DNA from 2 places in the Massilimicrobiota sp. SW1139 genome. Region 1 is predicted to be linked to the other one. Evidence: a T-box and tRNA genes for the amino acid it is inferred to sense, from the RefSeq annotation. Region 1 holds a T-box; the other holds one or more tRNA genes.
What was found. The T-box of region 1 lies ahead of ileS (isoleucine--tRNA ligase). A T-box ahead of a tRNA ligase gene usually reads a tRNA of that ligase, here a tRNA-Ile.
Positions count from the first base shown of each region.

Region 2: it encodes a tRNA-Ile, which carries the amino acid that the T-box ahead of ileS (isoleucine--tRNA ligase) is inferred to sense. The anticodon was not compared.

Region 1 covers NZ_SJOR01000021.1:443-10,820, forward strand. Annotated here, with positions in the region: gene E0K96_RS10020 (type I phosphomannose isomerase catalytic subunit) at 1-508, opposite strand, end outside; gene E0K96_RS10025 (2-thiouracil desulfurase family protein) at 474-968, opposite strand; gene E0K96_RS10030 (HAD family hydrolase) at 952-1,608, opposite strand; gene E0K96_RS10035 (hypothetical protein) at 1,691-1,888, shown strand; gene E0K96_RS10040 (D-alanyl-D-alanine carboxypeptidase family protein) at 1,903-3,129, opposite strand; gene E0K96_RS10045 (DMT family transporter) at 3,126-4,007, opposite strand; gene ileS (isoleucine--tRNA ligase) at 4,056-6,788, opposite strand; T-box leader at 6,824-7,029, opposite strand; gene E0K96_RS10055 (DivIVA domain-containing protein) at 7,001-7,453, opposite strand; gene E0K96_RS10060 (YlmH family RNA-binding protein) at 7,464-8,213, opposite strand; gene E0K96_RS10065 (cell division protein SepF) at 8,261-8,698, opposite strand; gene E0K96_RS10070 (YlmC/YmxH family sporulation protein) at 8,793-9,035, opposite strand; gene E0K96_RS10075 (sigma-70 family RNA polymerase sigma factor) at 9,061-9,843, opposite strand; gene sigK (RNA polymerase sporulation sigma factor SigK) at 9,887-10,378, opposite strand, start outside.
Region 2 covers NZ_SJOR01000007.1:84,168-94,545, forward strand. Annotated here, with positions in the region: gene recG (ATP-dependent DNA helicase RecG) at 1-1,328, shown strand, start outside; gene plsX (phosphate acyltransferase PlsX) at 1,365-2,348, shown strand; gene rnc (ribonuclease III) at 2,345-3,028, shown strand; gene E0K96_RS05830 (LysM peptidoglycan-binding domain-containing protein) at 3,098-3,364, shown strand; gene E0K96_RS05835 (FMN-binding protein) at 3,419-3,772, shown strand; gene E0K96_RS05840 (nicotinate phosphoribosyltransferase) at 3,895-5,364, shown strand; gene E0K96_RS05845 (prephenate dehydrogenase) at 5,391-6,221, shown strand; tRNA gene E0K96_RS05850 (tRNA-Cys) at 6,442-6,516, shown strand; tRNA gene E0K96_RS05855 (tRNA-Leu) at 6,520-6,608, shown strand; tRNA gene E0K96_RS05860 (tRNA-Arg) at 6,693-6,769, shown strand; tRNA gene E0K96_RS05865 (tRNA-Pro) at 6,784-6,860, shown strand; tRNA gene E0K96_RS05870 (tRNA-Ala) at 6,868-6,943, shown strand; tRNA gene E0K96_RS05875 (tRNA-Ser) at 6,953-7,045, shown strand; tRNA gene E0K96_RS05880 (tRNA-Met) at 7,063-7,139, shown strand; tRNA gene E0K96_RS05885 (tRNA-Asp) at 7,143-7,219, shown strand; tRNA gene E0K96_RS05890 (tRNA-Phe) at 7,228-7,303, shown strand; tRNA gene E0K96_RS05895 (tRNA-Met) at 7,330-7,406, shown strand; tRNA gene E0K96_RS05900 (tRNA-Ile) at 7,447-7,523, shown strand; gene E0K96_RS05905 (HAD-IC family P-type ATPase) at 7,651-9,987, shown strand; gene E0K96_RS05910 (hypothetical protein) at 9,984-10,378, opposite strand, start outside.

The DNA.
Region 1 (10,378 bases):
ACGTTCCAGATGGAATATAGAAGAAATCTCCTTTATTAATTTCAAAAGAATTTAATAAATGATCATAATCATCATTTTCAATTGCTTTTACAAATTCTTCTTTTGTTTGAGCATGATGTCCCATAACCATTTTTGTTCCTTCATCAGCTTGTAAAACATACCAACATTCTGTTTTCCCTAATGAGTTTTCATGTTTGGCAGCATATTCATCATTAGGATGAACTTGAACTGATAAGTCATCTTTTGCATCTATAATTTTAACTAATAATGGGAATTGATCACCATTGACATTTCCAAAAAGTTCACGATGATTTTGCCATAACCAAGAAACAGTTTTTCCTTGATATTCTCCATCACTAATTGTACAATCACCATTTTGGTGTCCAGAAATAGCCCAACACTCACCTGTGCTATCACTTGGGATATCATAACCATAAACATCTCTTAATTTATGGCCACCCCAAATCATTTCTTTAAAAACTGGTTGAATCTTTAAAATATGTCCCATAATCATCTTCCTTTCCTATATATTTTAAGAATTCTTCAATTTGATTTTCATGAAAAAGCTGAATACCACATTTTTGACACATTCTAGCAAAAACACCTTGTCCTTCAATTAATTGATGTTGAAATGATCCATCATAGATACCATCACAACCACAACTTGGACTTCTAAACTTCAACAATGCCACTTGAACATCATTTTTAATGAAGATGTCTAACGCTTTTTGAGCACCCAAAATATATTCAGAAGTCACATCCTGATGATTGATTGTTTCAACTTTCAAGGGTTCCAAAGATTGAATTTCAGCAGGATCTCTTGGAATAGATAATCCTCCTAAGACCTCTGGACAAACTGGTATAATGGAATGTCTTTTATCCATTTCTATCAAAATATCAAGAGGATGGCTCTTTCCACTATATGTACAATTGACACCTAGCAAACATTGACTAACCCCTATTTTCATTTTGAATAAGCTCCATAATTTCATAAGGATTGTCAACAATATAATCAGCTCCAGCATTTTTCAATTCCTGTCGCCCTCTAAATCCCCAAGTTACACCAATAGAATCAATACCAGCATAATATCCTGTATCAATGTCCACCTGACTATCACCTATAAAAAAACAATCTTTTTTATCAAGTCTCATTTCCATCAATGCCATATAAGTTGATTGAGGATCAGGTTTGACAGGATATAAGTCCTGTTGTCCATAGATAGCTACAAAAGTATCAGGAAATAGATGTTCTACAATCTGAATAGCTAAAGCATGTGGTTTATTTGTTACAACAGCTAATTTTATATTTTGCTTTTTTAAATAAGTAATAAGTTCTTCTATCCCATCATAAGGTATTGTATGATCTAAACAATGTTCGCGATATATTTTTTGGAAATCTTGCAGACAAACATCCAATAAATCTAGATGTTCTGGACCTAAAGCTCTTTCCATCAATTTCTTAACACCATTACCAACAAACATATTATATTGAGAAATATCATGAGTTGGTAAATGATGTAACTTTAAGACTTCATTTGTAGATAATGCTAAATCTGTGATGGAATTAACTAAAGTTCCATCCAAATCAAAAAGACATCCTTTTTTCATATAAACCCCCTTTCACATTATAACAGTATTGAAAAAATAATGAAAGATGTTATAATGATTTTAAGTCAAATGGGGTGAATTTATGCAAGATAATCAATCAAGAAAATATACAGACATTTTTACATTTATTGGTTATGTAATTGGATTTTTATGTATTCTTTGGTACTTTATATTTGGAGGAAATCCATTCTTACCAGTAATTGGTGTCATTATTATTTTTATAGGACGTTTTGTTGGATCCGGTATTGATCGTATTATTGATTTAAAAGAAAATAAATAAAGTGATAGATTCCCTTATGGTCTATCACTTTTTTTATATTTTATTTTTTTCATAACTAAAATCAAGCAAGTAATTAATACTCCTATAATAAAAATGATAACAGCATAATAAGCTATTCTTTCCATCATTGATAGCTCAATATCTTCCGTTAAATGCATATCATATGAATAAAGCAAATAATCATCATTATAGATTGAAACTGTTCCTATCTTTTGACCACTTTTCATAGGTGCTACTAAAAAAGTCGATGTACCTACTTGATAAGATAGATCTTTCGTCGATATATTATTATCTATAATGATAGATAAAGTTTGTGGAGCTTGATATTCATAGCGAAACTGAAAAGATTGTAAAAGCCAATAATCAGCAATCGTTTCATCTTTTTTATAAAGAACAATTTCATGATAATGATCATGAAGATATTGACAAACTGTAATTGCATCTCTTACATGATTTTGAGTATATTGCCCACTGGCATATGCTGTCACTAAAATAAATTGATGTCCATTAAAAGTCATGGTACTTGCTAAAGTTAATTGCGCTTCATCTGTAAAACCACTTTTTGCACCATCAATTTGTGATATATCCAAACCATAACTCATATAACCTCTTTGTAAAGATGAAGACCACGTATGATTTTTCATTGAACTGGTATATGTTCGTGCATTAAAAACATCTGCAAACGTTTGATTTTGCAAAGCATGATGCAAAATCATTGCCATATCATAAACGGTTGTATAATGCTCATTATGATGTAATCCTGTTACATTCATAAAATGAGAATTCTTTAGATTTAATTGTTCTACCAACTGATTCATAGCCATAACCATCCCGTCAGTAGAACCATATGTTAAACGTGCCAAGGCATTACAAGCATCTGCACCAGATGGTAATAATGCACCATAAAGCAAATCCTCATATGTTACCAGTTCTCCAGCGTAAAATCCAGCTATTGTGGCTCCAGCCTCAAACAGTCCATCCAAATCTGCTTGTGTGATACGTACCTTTTCATGTATATCAGTTATTTTATCTAATGCTAAACTCACTGTTAAAATTTTTGTCATACTTGCCGGATAGATTTTATCCTGACTTTTTTGATCTAAGTAAACCATTTGAGTTTCCTGATCATAAAGATAAGCATATTTTGAGTGTAAAGAAACTTGAAAATTTTCATTTGCATGGACTGGAACGATTCCAAGACATACAATCATTGTAATCATACAAGTTATTATCTTTTTCATTTTATTTCTCCTCTTTTTAAAAAAGATAGCTTGGTTTCTGAAATGACAATCGCAATAAATATTAAAATAAATCCTAATAAGATTTTAAATGTAAGAATTTCACCATAAAAAGCAATTGAAAATGCGACTCCAAATACAGATTCCAAAGATAAAATCAATGAAGCATTACATTCACTTGTATATTTCTGTCCCGTTGTCTGACAAAACATTGTTAATGCAGTAGCAAATACAACAAGATAAAGAATCTGCAAATAAATAGACGGCTGTATTTGCGTTATAATAGATAAATCTTCAGTTAATAAGGCAAAAACAAATGAAATCATGGCACCACCCATAAACTGTAATGATGTGAAAGCTCCTCCATCAATTCCTTTAGAAAATTTTTTGATCAGTAAAATATGACAGGCATATAAAAAACCACCACATAATGTGAGAAAATCACCTATATTCATAGTTAAATGTTCATCTAAAGATACACAGCCAATCCCTAAAACACAAATAAAAGCTGCAATGAAATTATAAATATCAGGACGTTTATGATAAAACAGCCATACCAAAAAAGGAACAATAGCACAATAAACAGCTGTTAAAAAAGCATTTTTACCAGGTGTTGTATAGTTCAATCCCCATGTCTGTACATAATAAGCTGCAAACAAACAGCTCCCCGTTAACAAACCACCTTTGATTTGCTGAAAATTGAGATTTTTTATTTTTTTGATAAATATAAGTGATAATAAAATAGCTGCCAATGAAAATCTTAAAAACAACAATACTGCTGGTGTTAAAAAATCAACAGCACTTTTCATAACAATGAAAGAACTTCCCCAAATCAAAGCAGCTATAAGCAACAATAAACTTCCTTGAATATTTTTTTCCATTTCAATCCCCTTTCAAAAATAAATGGTACGTATCGTACCATTTATTATTTATCCATGGATGACATCATGACAACGAGGACATAATTCGCCTTCCATTTCTGATTCTTCAAAATAATTCCAACATCTTGGACATTGAACACCTTTAAATTTTTCACTATGAATATAAGCTGTGTCATATTCTTCAAGATTTGTAGAATCATTGACTAACTGAACTTTAGCGACAATAAACAACTGTTTTAAAACATCTGCTAATTTGTCCATATCTTGATATGAATCTTTTAAGCAAATAGTCACTTTTGCTTCCATATTAGATTTAATTTCTTTAGCATTTCTTAATTCTTCTAAAGATTTTAAGACATCTTTTCTTAATAATAAGAAACGATCATAATATTCTTTAATTACTTCTTCATTGTCTACTGGAAGTAATTCAGCTTTTGCTTCTAAGAAAATAGATTCAGCTTTATTTTCATCACAATGGAAATGATCATGTAATTCTTCACTTGTAAAGACAAGAATTGGTGATAATAATTTCATCATTGTTTTTGCATAATAATATAACACTGTTTGAACCTGTTTTCTTCTTAAGCTATCAGCTTTTTCAATATAAAGAATATCTTTTGTAAAGTCCATATAGAAAGCACTTAAAGTGTTTGTAAAGCAATTTAAAATTAATTGATTTGCTTCAGCAAAATCATATTGATTAAAGGCTTCTTCATAACCTTTCATTAACTGATTTAATTCAACAAGCATGTATTGATCAACACCTTCAAGTTTTGAGATTTCAATCAAATCACTTGCTTTAAAATCAGAAAGATTCCCTAAAACAAAACGCATTGTGTTTCTAATCTTACGATAATTTTCAGCAACTTGCTTCATAATATCATTAGAAATACGAACATCAGATTGATATGCAACTGAAGTTGCCCATAATCTTAAGATATCTGCACCATATTGATTGATAAGTTTAATTGGATCAACAGTATTTCCTAATGATTTAGACATTTTATTTCCTTTACCATCTAAAACAAAGCCATGTGATAAAACTGTCTTATAAGGCGCTTTATCATAAACTGCAGTTCCAATAATCAATGATGAGTTGAACCATCCACGATACTGATCACTACCTTCAAAGTATAAATCAACTGGATAACGATACCCTCTTTCTTTCATACATCCTGTATGAGAAGATCCTGAATCAAACCATACATCCATGATATCTTTTTCTTTTTTAAAGATACCATTTGGTGAATGTTCATTTGTATATCCTTCAGGTAACAAGAATTTTTCATCTTTTTCAAACCAGATATTAGAACCATACTGTCTAAATAAGTCAGAAATATGTTTGAAAACTTCTTCTTCCATAATTGGTGTCCCATCTTCACAATAAATAATAGGAATTGGAACTCCCCAGCTTCTTTGACGAGAAATACACCAGTCACCACGATCTTTAATCATGTTGTAGATTCTAATATGACCCCATTCATTTAACCATTCAACATGATCAATTTCATCTAATAATTTTTCTCTAATCTTATCAATTGAACAGAACCATTGGTCAGTTGCTCTAAAGATAATTGGTTTTTTTGTACGCCAATCATGAGGATAACTATGTGTAATGAATTCAAGTTTTAATAACACTCCTAATTCATCAAGTTTTAAAGTGACTGTTTTATTAGCATCATCAACATATTGACCAGCTAACCATTCACCACAGTCTTCCATCATGCAACCGTGTTCATCAACATTACAATAAATATCTAAACCATATTTTTGACCAACAATAAAGTCATCCATACCAAATCCAGGAGCAGTATGAACACATCCTGTACCAGCTTCAGCAGTAACGTGATCTCCTAAGATAACTAATGATTCACGATCATATAATGGATGTTGACAAGTAATCATTTCTAATTCTTGTCCCTTAAATGTTTTTAAAATCTGTTTTTCTTTTAATTCAAATTTTTCCCATAAAGAATCAACAAGTTCTTCTAAAACAATTAATTTTCCTTTTTCACTTTGAACAAGTGCATACGTATAATCCGCATTTAAACAAATCGCAAGGTTTGCTGGAATTGTCCAAGGTGTTGTTGTCCAAATCACAAAACTTGTATCTGTATCTAAAATACCTTTTCCATCTTTAACCTGGAATTTCACAAAAATAGTTGGACTTTTCACATCATGATATTCAACTTCAGCTTCTGCTAAAGCTGATTCACTTGATGGTGACCAATAGACTGGTTTTAATCCTTTATAAATTAAACCATCCATCGCCATCTTTGCGAAAACATCAATTTGATTGGCTTCAAATTCTGGTAATAATGTTAAATATGGGTGGTCATAATCAGCAAATGTTCCAACACGGATACATTGTTCTTTTTGAATTTCAACTTGTTTTAATGCATATTCATAACATTTTTTTCTAAATTCTGCTGTACTTAATTCTTTACGATTGACACCTAATTTTTGAATAGCATTTTCAATTGGTAAACCATGAGTATCCCATCCAGGAATATATGGTGTATACAATCCCTGCATGTTTTTATAACGACAAATCACATCTTTAATAATTTTGTTTAACATATGTCCAGTATGCATATTTCCATTTGCATATGGTGGACCATCATGGAAAACAAAATCATCATGTCCTTGATTTTGTTCAATGACTTTTTCATACATATGCGTTTCTTGCCATCTTTGAACGTAACCTGGCTCCTTTTTAGGAAGATTTCCACGCATTTCAAAATCTGTTTTAGGCATTAATAATGTGTCTTTGTAATTCATTGTATTCCTTCCTTTCTCAAATAAAAAACGTCCTGTTAAAGGACGTGATGACGCGGTACCACCTTTATTCATATCTTAAAGATATGCTCTCTATATCTTAACGCGATGAACGTCTTATCCTACTTGATTTCAGATAAGCTACTCTTAGGCTGATTCATTATAAGTTCCCCTTATTTGCTTTTCACCAACTGCAAACTCTCTGTAAGTTTTCCTTATAAACTGTCCTTGTCATTGTATTTGTTTTCTTGTTCTTCTTTAATTAAACTGAAAATTTCAGATTTGTCAATAGTTTCTAGCATTTCTTCGCTCATTTTTACAACATTTGCTCTAAAATCAATAGCTTCCTGTTTAAACGTATCCATATCCTTTGACAAACCACGCACATATTCCATTGATTCTTTAAGAATCATATTGGCATTTCTTTTGGCTTTTTCAATCAATTCACTTGCTTCTTTTAAAGCCAAACGCGCAATTTCTTCGTTAGTTTTCTCATGTACAGATATTTGTTTTGTAAGTAAAGTGTTTTGTTCTTTTAATTCAGTCATTTCTTCTTCCATTGACTGAATCCTTTCCTTTTGTTTTTCAATTTCCTGTTTTAATTCACCAATACGATCATTGACTTCAGCAATGTTATAACCACGAAATTGCTTATCAAATTGTTCCAATCCTTCCACCTCACTTATAAAAGTATCCACTTACAACATAATTTCCCTGTCTTGTTTGCTTATTTTCATCCACAATTTTAACACGTCCATGATGTTTAAAAGATACCATATCACTATTATGACACAAATAACTCACTTCTTCAACAATTTTATAATTGACTTTGACATGCCCATTACGAATAGCTTCACTAGCTAAAGCACGTGGTACTTTAAACATCGTTGATACCACTTTATCCAAACGCATACTCGATAAAATAAAAGAACGAGATGTATACTCATGTACAATTTCAATATCTTCATGACATTCTTGAAGCTTTATTTTTGATTTTTTTATTTGTTTTAATGTTTGGATAATATAAGGATAAGTTTGTTTTGTACAAGCAAAAAAACAACGCTCTCCATCAAAAATATCACCAACACACTCCCTTTTTATACCCAAATTCATTAAAGCTCCTAAAATATCCTTGTGCTGAATGCGTCCAAATTGCTGGCGATATATGACTTCAACCAATTGAATTTCAAAGTCAGACTTTTCAATTTCATAAAAATCTGGACAAATAATCATACGCTGATTTTCAGCATTTGTAAAGCCACCATAACTTAAGACTTTCAGTTCTTTACCGATAACACTTCTTACTATCTCCTGTTCATGAGGATTATAAAAAGGTGTTAATACCATTCTTTGATGATGCAGTGCCTGAAATTGATAGTCTAAAATTTTCTTAACAAAAACTTCGTCGCCTTTAAAATGTTCTAACATCATTCAAAAAGAAAGTATTAGCAAGTTTTTCACTTACTAATACTTGTTTATTCATCAGTTTCAGAATCATCCATTGTAATATTGCCAGAAACGCCAATATTCTTAGGAGTACATAAGAAAATTTTAGGTCCGATTTGTTGAATATCTCCTTCAATCGCAAAAATAACACCACTTAAAAAATCAATAACACGTTTAGACTGTTCTTTCTGTAAACGATGCAAATTCACAACTGCAGCTCTTTTTTGTTTTAAATACGTTGCAATTTCCTGAGTTTCACTATATGCACGTGGTTCAAATAAAATCAAATGACTATCTTTATTTGCACTTAATGCTTTCATAGCATCAGTTGTTTTTGTAGATTTTGCTTTTTCAAATAAACTTGTTGATTTTACACTTTCTTCTTCAGTATCTATTTCTTCATTTTCATAAACGTCATCATCATCTTCTTCAAAAAACCATTTTTTTACTTTTTCTCCGTATCCCATGAGGTAACCTCCTTACAATCTTTATATAATTATACCATATAATGTGTATGAAAAAAAGAGGAAAATACGGGAAATATCACCTTCTTCATACCATTTATTGACATTCAACATGTACCAAAATAACATCTTCACCAATGGTAATAATATGTTGAATAGGTATAACCAAAGCTGGTGGTCCTTTAAAAAAACATATGAATTTAAATGCTGAAAAACGTTCAACAATTAAAGCCTGTATACATTGACAACAAGGATCAATTTCCAAATCAACAACATAACCAATCTTACAACCTGATGAGGCATCAATGACATCTTTACTTTGTAAAGTTAAAAAGCGCATTTTATCACCACTTTAATATATGCTTTTATCCTATCATATATTTCTTTAAATGTGATAAAGCCTGTTTTTCAATACGAGAAACTTGTGCTTGAGAAATCATTAAATCTTTAGCAATTTCGCTCTGTGTTAAACCTTGAAAATAACGTTCATTAATGATTTGCATTTCTTTTTGATCTAAATGATGCATGGCTTTTTGTAAATCTATTGTCTTTTGAATATCTTCCATATGACTATGGTTATCTGGTATCTGACTTTCTAAATCAAAGGGTCCATTGCCATCATTTTGGACTTCCTGTGATAATGATGTCACACTGTGAGTAGAAGACAATGCTTCAACTAACGTATATTCATCAACATTTAAACGTTGAGATAATTCTTTTATAGATGCTTCTCGATTATATTTTTTCATATATTCTTCATTAACCAAAAGCGCTTTATAAGCAATATCTCGTAACGATCTTGGAATTCGCATAGGAGAATTTTCTCTTAAATAACGTTTCATCTCACCTTGTATAAGCGGAACAGCATATGTTGAAAAACGAACTTCTAAATTCGTATTAAAATGATCTATGGCCTTCATTAAACCAATTACTCCAACTTGAAATAAATCATCTAAATTATTCACTCTTTGTTGGTATTTTTGAACAAGTGATAAAACAAGTTTTAAATTAGAGAGAACCAATTTTTCTTTTATACAGGAATCATGATTTTGATGATATGTTTTCAATAATTCTATTGTTTGTTGATGAGATAATTTTTCATAATTTTCAATATTTGTTCCATTCAGTTCTACTTTATATTTTGACATGGATTCAACTCCTCATATCAGAGTTTCACCATTTTATTTGACATTATTCATCATCTTTCAATTTATTTCTTAATTTTCTAATAATTTTCTTTTCAAGTCTAGATATATATGATTGTGAAATACCTAATATTTCTGCCACATCCTTTTGTGTTAATTCCTCATGACCAATCAAACCATAACGCATCATAAGAATCTGTTGTTCTCTTGGATTTAAATAATGTAAAGCATGATAAAATTTTTCTTTTTGATCATTATGTTCTATTTCATCTTGTACAATATCTTTGTCCGTACCAATGATATCAGATAATAATAATTCATTACCATCATAGTCAACATTCAATGGTTCATCTAAAGAGATTTCTTGTCTGAGTTTATTATTTTTTCTTAAGAACATTAAAATTTCATTTTCAATACAACGTGATGCATAAGTTGCTAATTTAATGTTTTTATCCATATTAAAAGTATTCACTGCTTTGACTAACCCAATCGTTCCAATACTAATTAAATCTTCTATGCTACCATTTTGCATAGAATC
Region 2 (10,378 bases), on a different contig from region 1:
AAGATTTTGATGTAACACAATTACAATCATTGATATTATCATTGCCTTTTGCTCTTACCAAAGATCAACAGACGGCTATTAAAGAGATTGTAGAAGATTTAAAAAGTCCACAGATGATGTATCGCTTTTTACAGGGTGATGTTGGTAGTGGGAAAACAGTTGTCAGCTCTGTAGCTTTATATGCCAATTATTTAGCTGGTTATCAAGGGGCTTTAATGGCACCAACAGAAATTCTAGCGACTCAGCATTATCAGACATTAAGCCGTTTCTTTGAAAATACAGATGTCCATATAGAGTTATTAACAGGTTCATTGTCATTGAAAGAAAAAGAACGTGTTTATCAGGCTATCCAAAGTGGAGAGGCAGATATTGTGGTTGGGACACATGCTTTATTTCAAAAAAAAGTTGTTTATCACAATTTGGGATTTGTGATCACTGATGAACAGCATCGTTTTGGTGTTATGCAACGTAAGGCTTTAAAAAATAAAGGTCAGCAGGTTGATTTTTTAATTATGAGTGCAACACCTATACCACGTACGCTAGCTATTTCTATGTATGGTGATATGGATGTATCGACAATCAAAACAATGCCTCAAGGGCGCTTGCCAGTGACAACACAATATATTCACTCGTCTTCGATGAAGCCGATATTAAAACATTTAAAATCATATTTGGCTCAAGGAGGACAATGCTATGTGATATGTCCGTTAGTGGAGGATAGTGAAAATTTAGAAGCAAAGAGTGCCTCACAGATTGCTAAGGCTATGCAAAAGTATTTTCAAACTCAATACAATGTTGGATTATTACATGGACAGATGAAAGAAGACGAAAAAGAAAAAGTGATGAATGGCTTTTTGAATAACACAATTCAGATTTTAGTATCTACGACAGTTGTAGAAGTAGGAGTAGATGTTAAGAATGCAAATATGATGGTTATTTATAATGCAGAGCGATTTGGAATGAGTCAATTACATCAATTGCGTGGACGTATTGGGCGAGGACAGGAGCAGGCTTATTGTTATTTAATGAGTTCATCATCGTCAAAAGAAGCCATTGAACGATTGAAATATTTAGAAAAGAGTCACGATGGATTTGAAATATCATTGTATGATTTAAAACTTAGAGGACCTGGGGAAGTTTTAGGCCAACGACAAAGTGGTTTACCAACTTTTTTAGTTGCTGATATAATGAAAGATTTTCCTATTTTATCAATCGCAAGAAAAGATGCCGATGAAATTATACATGATTATATACAAAATCATGAATATCAGGGAATTGTATGTAAGATTCAAGAGAAATTACAGGTGAATAATGAATATGTTGATTAAATATGTTATACTATACAAACGAGGAGTGAAAGAATTATGTATAAGTTATCAATAGATGCTATGAGTGGTGATTTAGGAAGTTCTATCGTTGTAGAAGCTTGTGAAATGTTTATGAAAAATCATCATGATGTAGAACTTTATGTCACTGGAAAAAAAGAAGAATTAGAAACATTAACAAAATATGAAAATATTCATATTGTAGATGCCAGAGATGTTGTGAAAATGGACGATGGCATTATGTCTGTCCGTCGTAAAAAAGAATCAAGTATGGTAAAAGCTGTCATGATGGCACGAGAAGGTGTTGTTGATGGTGTGGTATCATGTGGTTCAACTGGTGCTTTTTATACAAGTGCTATGCTCTTTTTAAAACGTATTGAGGGTGTTGAAAAGTCTTGTCTGATGGTTATGATGCCTACATATAATGGCAAAGGTATGGCTATGCTTGATGTAGGAGCCAATGCTGAAAATACAGCTGAACAATTGTATGATTTTGCGATTATGGGGAATATTTATGCTAAAAATATAAGAGGAATCCAAGAACCTAAAGTTGCCTTATTAAATATTGGAACTGAATCTAAAAAAGGTGATGAAGCGCATCAGCAGGCATATCAGCTTTTACAGGCAAGTGACCGTTTGCGCTTTGTAGGAAATGTTGAGGGTCGAGATATTTTAAGTGGTGATTATGATGTTGTAGTCACTGATGGTTTTAGTGGTAATATTGCTTTAAAAACTTGTGAAGGGGTTGCTTCAACATTAATGAAAATGATCAAAGAAAGCATGATGTCTTCACTAAAAGGAAAAATAGGGGCATTATTAGCCAAATCTTCACTTTATAGTTTGAAAGAAAAATTTGATTACAAATCTGTTGGTGGTGCTTTAATGATGGGATTTGAAAAAGCAGTTGTAAAGGCACATGGAGCCAGTGATGCTAAAGCATTTTGTAATGCTATGGATTTAGCTTATCAGATGGTGAAAATGGATGTTGTAAGTCAAATGAAGGAAGGATTAAGTCAAAAATGAAAATATTAGATTTTTTACAGAAAGAAAATATACCATTTCATAACATTGCCATTTATAAAGAAGCATTTACACATGCTTCATATGCTAATGAATCGCATTATGTAAAAAAAGACTATGAACGTTTAGAATTTATGGGAGATGCTGTTTTACAGCTTTATGTTTCAGAGTTTTTATTTAATCTTTTTCCTGATGTTCCAGAAGGAACATTGACAACTTTACGTAGTAAACTCGTACGTGAAGAGTCATTAGCACGTTTCTCTAGAGAATTAGGTTTAGGAGAATTGCTATACTTAGGTGTTGGTGAAGAGAAAAGTGGTGGTAGAGAACGTGAAAGTGTTCTTGCCAATATTTTTGAATCATTTATAGGTGCATTATATTTAGATTGTGGTCACGATGAAGTTTTAAAGATATTACAACAAACTATATTCAAACATATCAACGATTTAGATTATGATGATATTACTGATTATAAAACAACTTTGCAGGAATTAATTCAAGCCGATCAGCGTCGTACTGTCACATATGAATTGTTAGAAACATCTGGTCCGTCTAATGCTCCAGAATTTAAAGTAGCTGTCATGATGGATGATATGTGTCTAGGTGTTGGGAAAGGAACAAGCAAAAAAAGAGCTGAACAGCAGGCAGCGAAGGATGCTTTAAATAAACTTGCGACAAAATAATGATGAAATGATGGATTTTGCCTAGATATCTTTTTCAAAAAAGCATAGTTTATTTTGGGAGTGATAATCATGTATAATCCATATATGTATGATGATGAAAGAGTCATAAATCCTCGTGTTGGAGAAATTGTTTTATATACGGTACACAAAGGTGATAATGTTTATCGTATTGCGAAAACATTAAATAGTGAAGTGGCATGGATTCAGGTTATGAATCAGCTTAATGATGATTTGTTGATTCATCCTCAACAAGAACTCTTGGTGCCAATTGTTTACCAAAAGGTTCCACCAATGCCACAGCCATTCCAAAGAGAAACTTATGATTTATATTTTTAAAAAAATGCATAAGATTTTCATTTGAGCAAAAACTATAAATAGGAGGTTTGAAAAATGAAGAAAATAATCATCCTATTTGTAGCTATGATGTTATGTGGATGTGCTCAAGAAAAACAAGTAGAAGAAAAATCACAATATAAAGATGGGACTTATACAACAACTGCTATGGGATATGGCGGAGAGTTTGAGGTTGAAACAACATTAAAAGATGATAAAATTCAGGATATTGTGATTAAAGAGCATAATGAAACACCATCTATTGGAGGTGTGGCTTTAGAACAAATGATTGACAACATGAAGAAAAAGAATCATTATGATGTTGATACCATTTCTGGAGCTACCAAATCTTCTCAAGCTTTAAAAGAAGCCGTTGCTAAGGCTTATGAAGAAGCTAAAAATGAATCTTAGTATTTTATATTGATCAAAAGTAGTTACAATAAAAGTGACTGCTTTTTTTGTTTATTGAAGAATAAATCTTTATTTTTTAGGAAAATTAGTATATGATAATGACAATGATAGGGGGCTAAATAATGGGAAAAAACTATGTTGGTTGTGAAAGAAATATCACTTTGATCATGGATTTTTATGAATTAACAATGGCTTATAATTATTTTAAATTAGGAAAACAAGATGAAATTGTTTATTTTGATATGTTTTATCGTAAAAATCCTGATCAGGGTGGTTTTGTTATTTTTGCGGGTTTACAGCAGTTAATTGAAGCAATTGAAAATATGCATTTTACTGATGGGGATATTGAATATTTAAGATCATTAAATGTCTTTGATGAAGATTTCTTTGCGTATCTCAAAGATTTTCATTTTACAGGAACTATCTTTTCAGTAAGAGAAGGGACACCAGTCTTTCCATATGAACCATTAATTACAGTGAAAGCTAAACTTATTGAAGCACAGTTGATAGAAACATTTTTATTAGTGACAATTAATCATCAATCTTTAATTGCAACAAAGGCTAGACGTATTGTACAGGAAGCAAAAGGGCGTGCTGTGATGGAATTTGGAGCACGTCGTGCTCAAGGATATGATGGTGCTCATTATGGGGCGCGAGCTGCTTATATTGGCGGAGTGGCTGGAAGTGCGACTGTATCTGCTGGAAAAGATTTTGGAATACCTGTATTAGGAACAATGGCACATTCATTTGTACAGTCTTTTGATTCGGAATATGAAGCATTTAAAGCTTATGCTCAAATTTATCCTGATAATTGCGTTTTACTTGTTGATACTTATGATACTTTAAAAAGTGGTGTTCCTCACGCTATACGCGTTGCTGAAGAGGTTTTAGCACCAATGGGGAAAAGATTAAAAGGAATTCGTTTAGACAGTGGAGATATTGCTTATTTAACTAAAAAAGCCAGAATGATGTTAGATGTTGCAGGATTGCATGACTGTAAAATTACAGTTTCTAATTCATTGGATGAGTATTTAATTCGTTCAGTGTTGGAACAAGGCGCTCAGATAGATTCATTTGGTGTAGGTGAAAATATGATAGTCTCTAAATCTTCACCAGTTTTTGGTGGTGTATATAAACTTGCTGCTATTGAAAAAGATGGAGAAATTATTCCTAAAATTAAAATATCTGAAAATACTGAAAAAATTACAAATCCAGGATTTAAAAAAGTTTATCGTTTAATTGAAAAAGAAACTCATAAAGCCATTGCTGATATTATTGCTTTCCATGATGAAGTTTTAGATGAAAATCAAGATCTTACAATTTATCATCAATTAGATGCATGGAAACATAAAACACTTTATGCTGGAACATATGAAATTCAACCATTGCAGACACTTGTGTTTGAAAATGGAAAAAATGTTTATCCATATTATTCTTTAGATGAAATTAGAGCATATTCTAATCAGCAAAAACAATTATTATGGGATGAAATTTTCCGTTTAGAATACCCTCATTTGTATTATGTTGATTTAACTCAAAAATTATTAGATTATAAGCTAAAAATGTTAGCGAAAGGAAAAAAAGGACATTAGTCCTTTCTTTTTAAAGGATTTTATTTATGATTATTACAGTTGTAGGATTAGGTGTTATTGGTGGTAGTTTTGTTAAAGCTTTAAAAGGAAAAGGATATGATGTTTATGGAGTGGATTGCGATCAGCAGACTTTAGAAATGGCGAAAGCTGAAGGATGTATTATTGAAGGGTATCTTGATGGACATCAGATTATTTCACAGAGTGATTTAACGATTATTTGTTTGTATCCATCAAAAGTTTTAGATTTTATTTCTGAACATACTTTTAAAAAAGGAAGTATTGTTACAGACGTTGTTGGTATTAAATCATATTTTTTAAATCAGGCTTTATCAAGAATAGATCAGGATGTCGAATATATTAGTGGTCATCCTATGGCTGGTCGTGAAAAAAAAGGCTATTTGTATGCCAGTCAGGAAGTTTTTCAAAATGCAAATTATATAGTTATTCAGCATGAACATAATCAGATAGATAAAATTGAATGGATGCGTCAATTTGTAGGACAACTAGGTTTTAAGAGTGTGAAAATCATGAGTCCTTATGATCATGATGAAATTATTTCCTATACATCACAATTACCACACACATTAGCTGTCGCATTGATGAATAGTGATGATGAAAAATATGAAACAGGTAAATATATTGGAGATTCATTTCGTGATTTAACGAGAATTGCTAATATCAATGCAGATTTATGGGCAGAACTTTTCTTTCATAATCGTGATTATTTATTGGTTTCTATGGAGCGTTTTGAAAAGCAATTTGATTTGTTAAAACAAGCTATTGCTTCAGGGGATGAAAAATCTTTAAAGGAAATGTTTTGTCAATCATCTAAGCGTAGAGAAAAGTTAGAAAAATAAGTCATCAAAAATTAAGAGAGTAGATTTATCAATGAAAAGATAAAGATACTCTTTTTTTAAAAAAAATATATATTTTAGAGAATAAAAAAGCTTTGAATTTAAGAAGTAAAATTAAAATATGGAGTCAAATGAGAGCAATCATTTGTAAAAAAAACGAAAAAAGGTATTGCATAAATGTGGAAAATATTATATACTAGGTGAGCAACGAGTTAAGGAAGTTGGTTCCATAGCCAAGTTGGTAAGGCTACAGACTGCAACTCTGTCATCGTCGGTTCGAGTCCGGCTGGAACCTCCAACTGCCCAGGTGGCGAAATTGGTAGACGCACAGGACTTAAAATCCTGCGGACCTTAAAATCCGTGCCGGTTCGACTCCGGCCCTGGGCACCATTCAAAAAAAGATTTTGAAAAAAATGAAAAAAAGTGTTGCAATTGAATAAGAAATGTGATATTATTGAATGGCACTGTTAAGAGGCGCTAGTAGCTCAACTGGATAGAGTGCTTGACTACGGATCAAGAGGTTGTGGGTTCGATTCCTGCCTAGCGCGCCAATCAAATATACGAACGGGAAGTAGCACAGCTTGGTAGTGCACCTGGTTTGGGACCAGGGGGTCGCAGGTTCGAATCCTGTCTTCCCGACCATTGTAATGGGGCTTTAGCTCAGCTGGGAGAGCGCCTGCTTTGCACGCAGGAGGTCAGCGGTTCGATCCCGCTAAGCTCCACCATTATGTTGCGGAGGTTTACCCAAGTCCGGCTGAAGGGATCGGTCTTGAAAACCGACAGGGGATGAAAGTCCCGCGGGGGTTCGAATCCCTCAACCTCCGCCATTTATTAAATTTCATATCGCGGGATGGAGCAGTCTGGTAGCTCGTCGGGCTCATAACCCGAAGGTCGTTGGTTCAAATCCTTCTCCCGCAACCAAATGGTCTGGTAGTTCAGTTGGTTAGAATGCCGCCCTGTCACGGCGGAGGTCGCGGGTTCGAGCCCCGTCCAGACCGCCATTTGTTTTGGTTCCGTAGCTCAGTCGGTAGAGCAGAGGACTGAAAATCCTCGTGTCGCTGGTTCGATTCCGGCCGGAACCACCATTTTTATCAAAAACGATTCACTACATGGCGGGGTAGCTCAGTTGGCTAGAGCAATCGGTTCATACCCGGTGGGTCGGGGGTTCGAATCCCTTCCCCGCTACCATTAAGTTTAATAGTGGTGAATACCACTTTTTATTTTACTTGGACCCTTAGCTCAGTTGGTTAGAGCTATCGGCTCATAACCGATCGGTCGAAGGTTCGAGTCCTTCAGGGTCCACCAAGATGTATGCAACCTCTTTATGAGGTTTTTTTATTTTTTTATATTATAATTTGTGTTATGATATTTTTATGATATTCATATATATTTCATAACAATGTTATATATTGATATAAAAGTAGGTGATTTGATGGATGATATGAAATATATGGGGTTAACATATCAACAGGTAGATGAACGTAAGCAACGAGGGCTTATTAATATATCACATGATAATATTTCAAAAACAAAAAAACAAATTGTTTTAGAACATACTTTGACTTATTTCAACTGTTTAAATGTTTTTTTAGCAGCCATTATTATTTCTACTGGTCGTTGGACCAATTTAACCTTTATGGTTGTCATCTTTATTAATGCTTTTATTGGTATTTATCAGGAGTTTAAGGTTAAGAAAATTATTGATCAGTTAACTGTTGTGACAGTTAAGAAAGTAAAAGTTATAAGAAATCAAGAAGAAATCATTATTCCTACGGAAGAATTGGTTTTAGATGATATTGTTTTTTTAGAAATGGGTAATCAAATAGGAAGTGACTGTATCGTTTTAAGTTCGCAGGGAATGGAAGTTAATGAAGCTATGTTAACTGGTGAATCTGAACCTGTTAAGAAGTATAAAGATGATGAGTTACTTTCAGGTAGTTTTGTAGTTGCCGGAAGTGCTTATGCGAAGGTTATTCGTGTAGGGAATGATAATTATTCCACTAAGCTTGTTCATAAAGCGAAAAATAAAAATAAAGCTTCTTCTGAAATGAAAGATTCTATTGAAAAAGTGATTAAAGTTTTAAGTGTTGTGATTATTCCAGTTGGTATCGTATTGTTTTTTTCACAACGTAGTGCCTTTCCAAATGATTTAGCCAGTGCCATTGTCAAAACTGTAGCTGGTGTCGTTGGAATGATTCCTGAAGGTTTGGTTTTATTAACAAGTTTATCATTTATCATTGGTGTTGGAAAATTGGCGCGTAAAAAGGCCTTGATTCAAGAAATGGAAGCTATTGAAGCTTTAGCAAGGGTAGATGTCTTATGCTTAGATAAAACAGGAACCATTACAACAGGTGAACTCAAAGTTGAAGAAGTGATACCTGTTGAGGCATATCGTTTAAAGGAAATAGAATATATTATGGGTGTGATGGCTCATGAGTTTGATGATGTCAATGCAACGCAATTAGCATTGCAAGACTATTTCTTTAAACAAGACAACGTTATTGTGAATAAACGTATTCCTTTTTCATCTCAAAGAAAGATGCGTGCCTTAAGTATTCAAGGAAATGGTAACTATGTCTTAGGAGCACCAGAATTTTTATTACCATCAGATCATGTTGTTTTAAATCAGGCTGATGAATACGCCCAAAAGGGATTTCGTGTTCTTTTGTTAGGAAAAACAGATTTGATTAATGAACAAGAATCAAGGATTGGTCAAGTTAAGCCAATCGCACTTATTATTATTTATGATTGTATTCGTCCTGAAGCTAAAGAAACATTACATTTCTTTGAAAATGCAAGTGTGGATATACGGATATTATCAGGAGATAATCCAGCAACTGTATCTCGTGTTGCTCAATTAGCTGGATTAAAGAATGGTCATCTCTATATTGATGCTTCAACATTACCTGAAGATGATATGGAATTAGAAAATATTGTTGCACATTATCATGTTTTTGGTCGTGTTAAACCAGAACAGAAACAGCGTATTATTAAAGCACTACAGGTAAATGAGCATGTTGTTGGAATGGTTGGAGATGGAGTAAATGATGTTCTGGCACTTAAAGATGCTGATTGTGGTATCGCTATGGCCGCGGGAAGTGATGCTGCTAAACAGGCTGCACATATTGTTTTATTAGATTCTTCTTTCGCATCTATGGTTGATATTGTGAAAGAGGGGAGAGCTATTATTGCAGATATTGAAAGAGTCAGCTCACTTTATTTAACCAAAACAATTTATTCAACAGTATTAGCCTTGATTTTTGCGGTTTTAAGAATGAGTTATCCATTTACACCATTACAGTTAAGTTTAATTAGTGGTTTAGCAATCGGTTTACCTAGTTTCTTGTTGACTCTGGAACGTTCATCGTCTTTATCATCACAAGGTTTTTTGAAACATGTCATTTCGACAGCTTTGCCTTGTGCCCTGACTATGATCATTTATATGCTGGCCATTACCTGGATTGGAAAAGAATTCCATTTTGATGCTAAAATGTTATCTACATATTATTATTTAGTTGCTGGTTTTATCAGTTTTCTGGTCGTTTTTGTTGTATGTTTGCCATGGAATCGTATAAGAGTCATTGTTACGAGTACGATTACAGTTGTTTTTTATCTCATATTGATGATAATGCATGATTTCTTTGAGATTTATTCACTTTTCTCAAAATCATTAATTTTCATTATTCCAATATGTTTGAGCAGTATTTTTGTATTATTGATTTTAAAAAAAGCAATTGTCCTTTTATATCAACACTTTGAATGTCATTAACGTAATAATTTTAAATTATAAACTGAAATGTGTGTTTTATCTTTAGATAAAATTTGTTGACATTGTTCTTTGGCCAAATCAAAGAGCTTATAAGGATGAATATTAATGGTTGATACATAAGCACCACATTTGATTTGAAATGAACATGTATGATGTAAGTATTCAAATGTTTTGTTTTTCAAATATGAATGAAATTGAATAAAAGCAATTTCAATCAGTTCTTCATTTGTATTAAACATAACTAAAAAGAAGAAGTTCGATCTTTCATAATAGAGGTGAGCATCACCGAAATCAAAGAATTCACTCATTTTTGTTGCTAAATGTTTTGAGATATGAAAATAAAGTTGAGGATATTCTTCAATATGATATGGTACAATTTGATATTCAATAT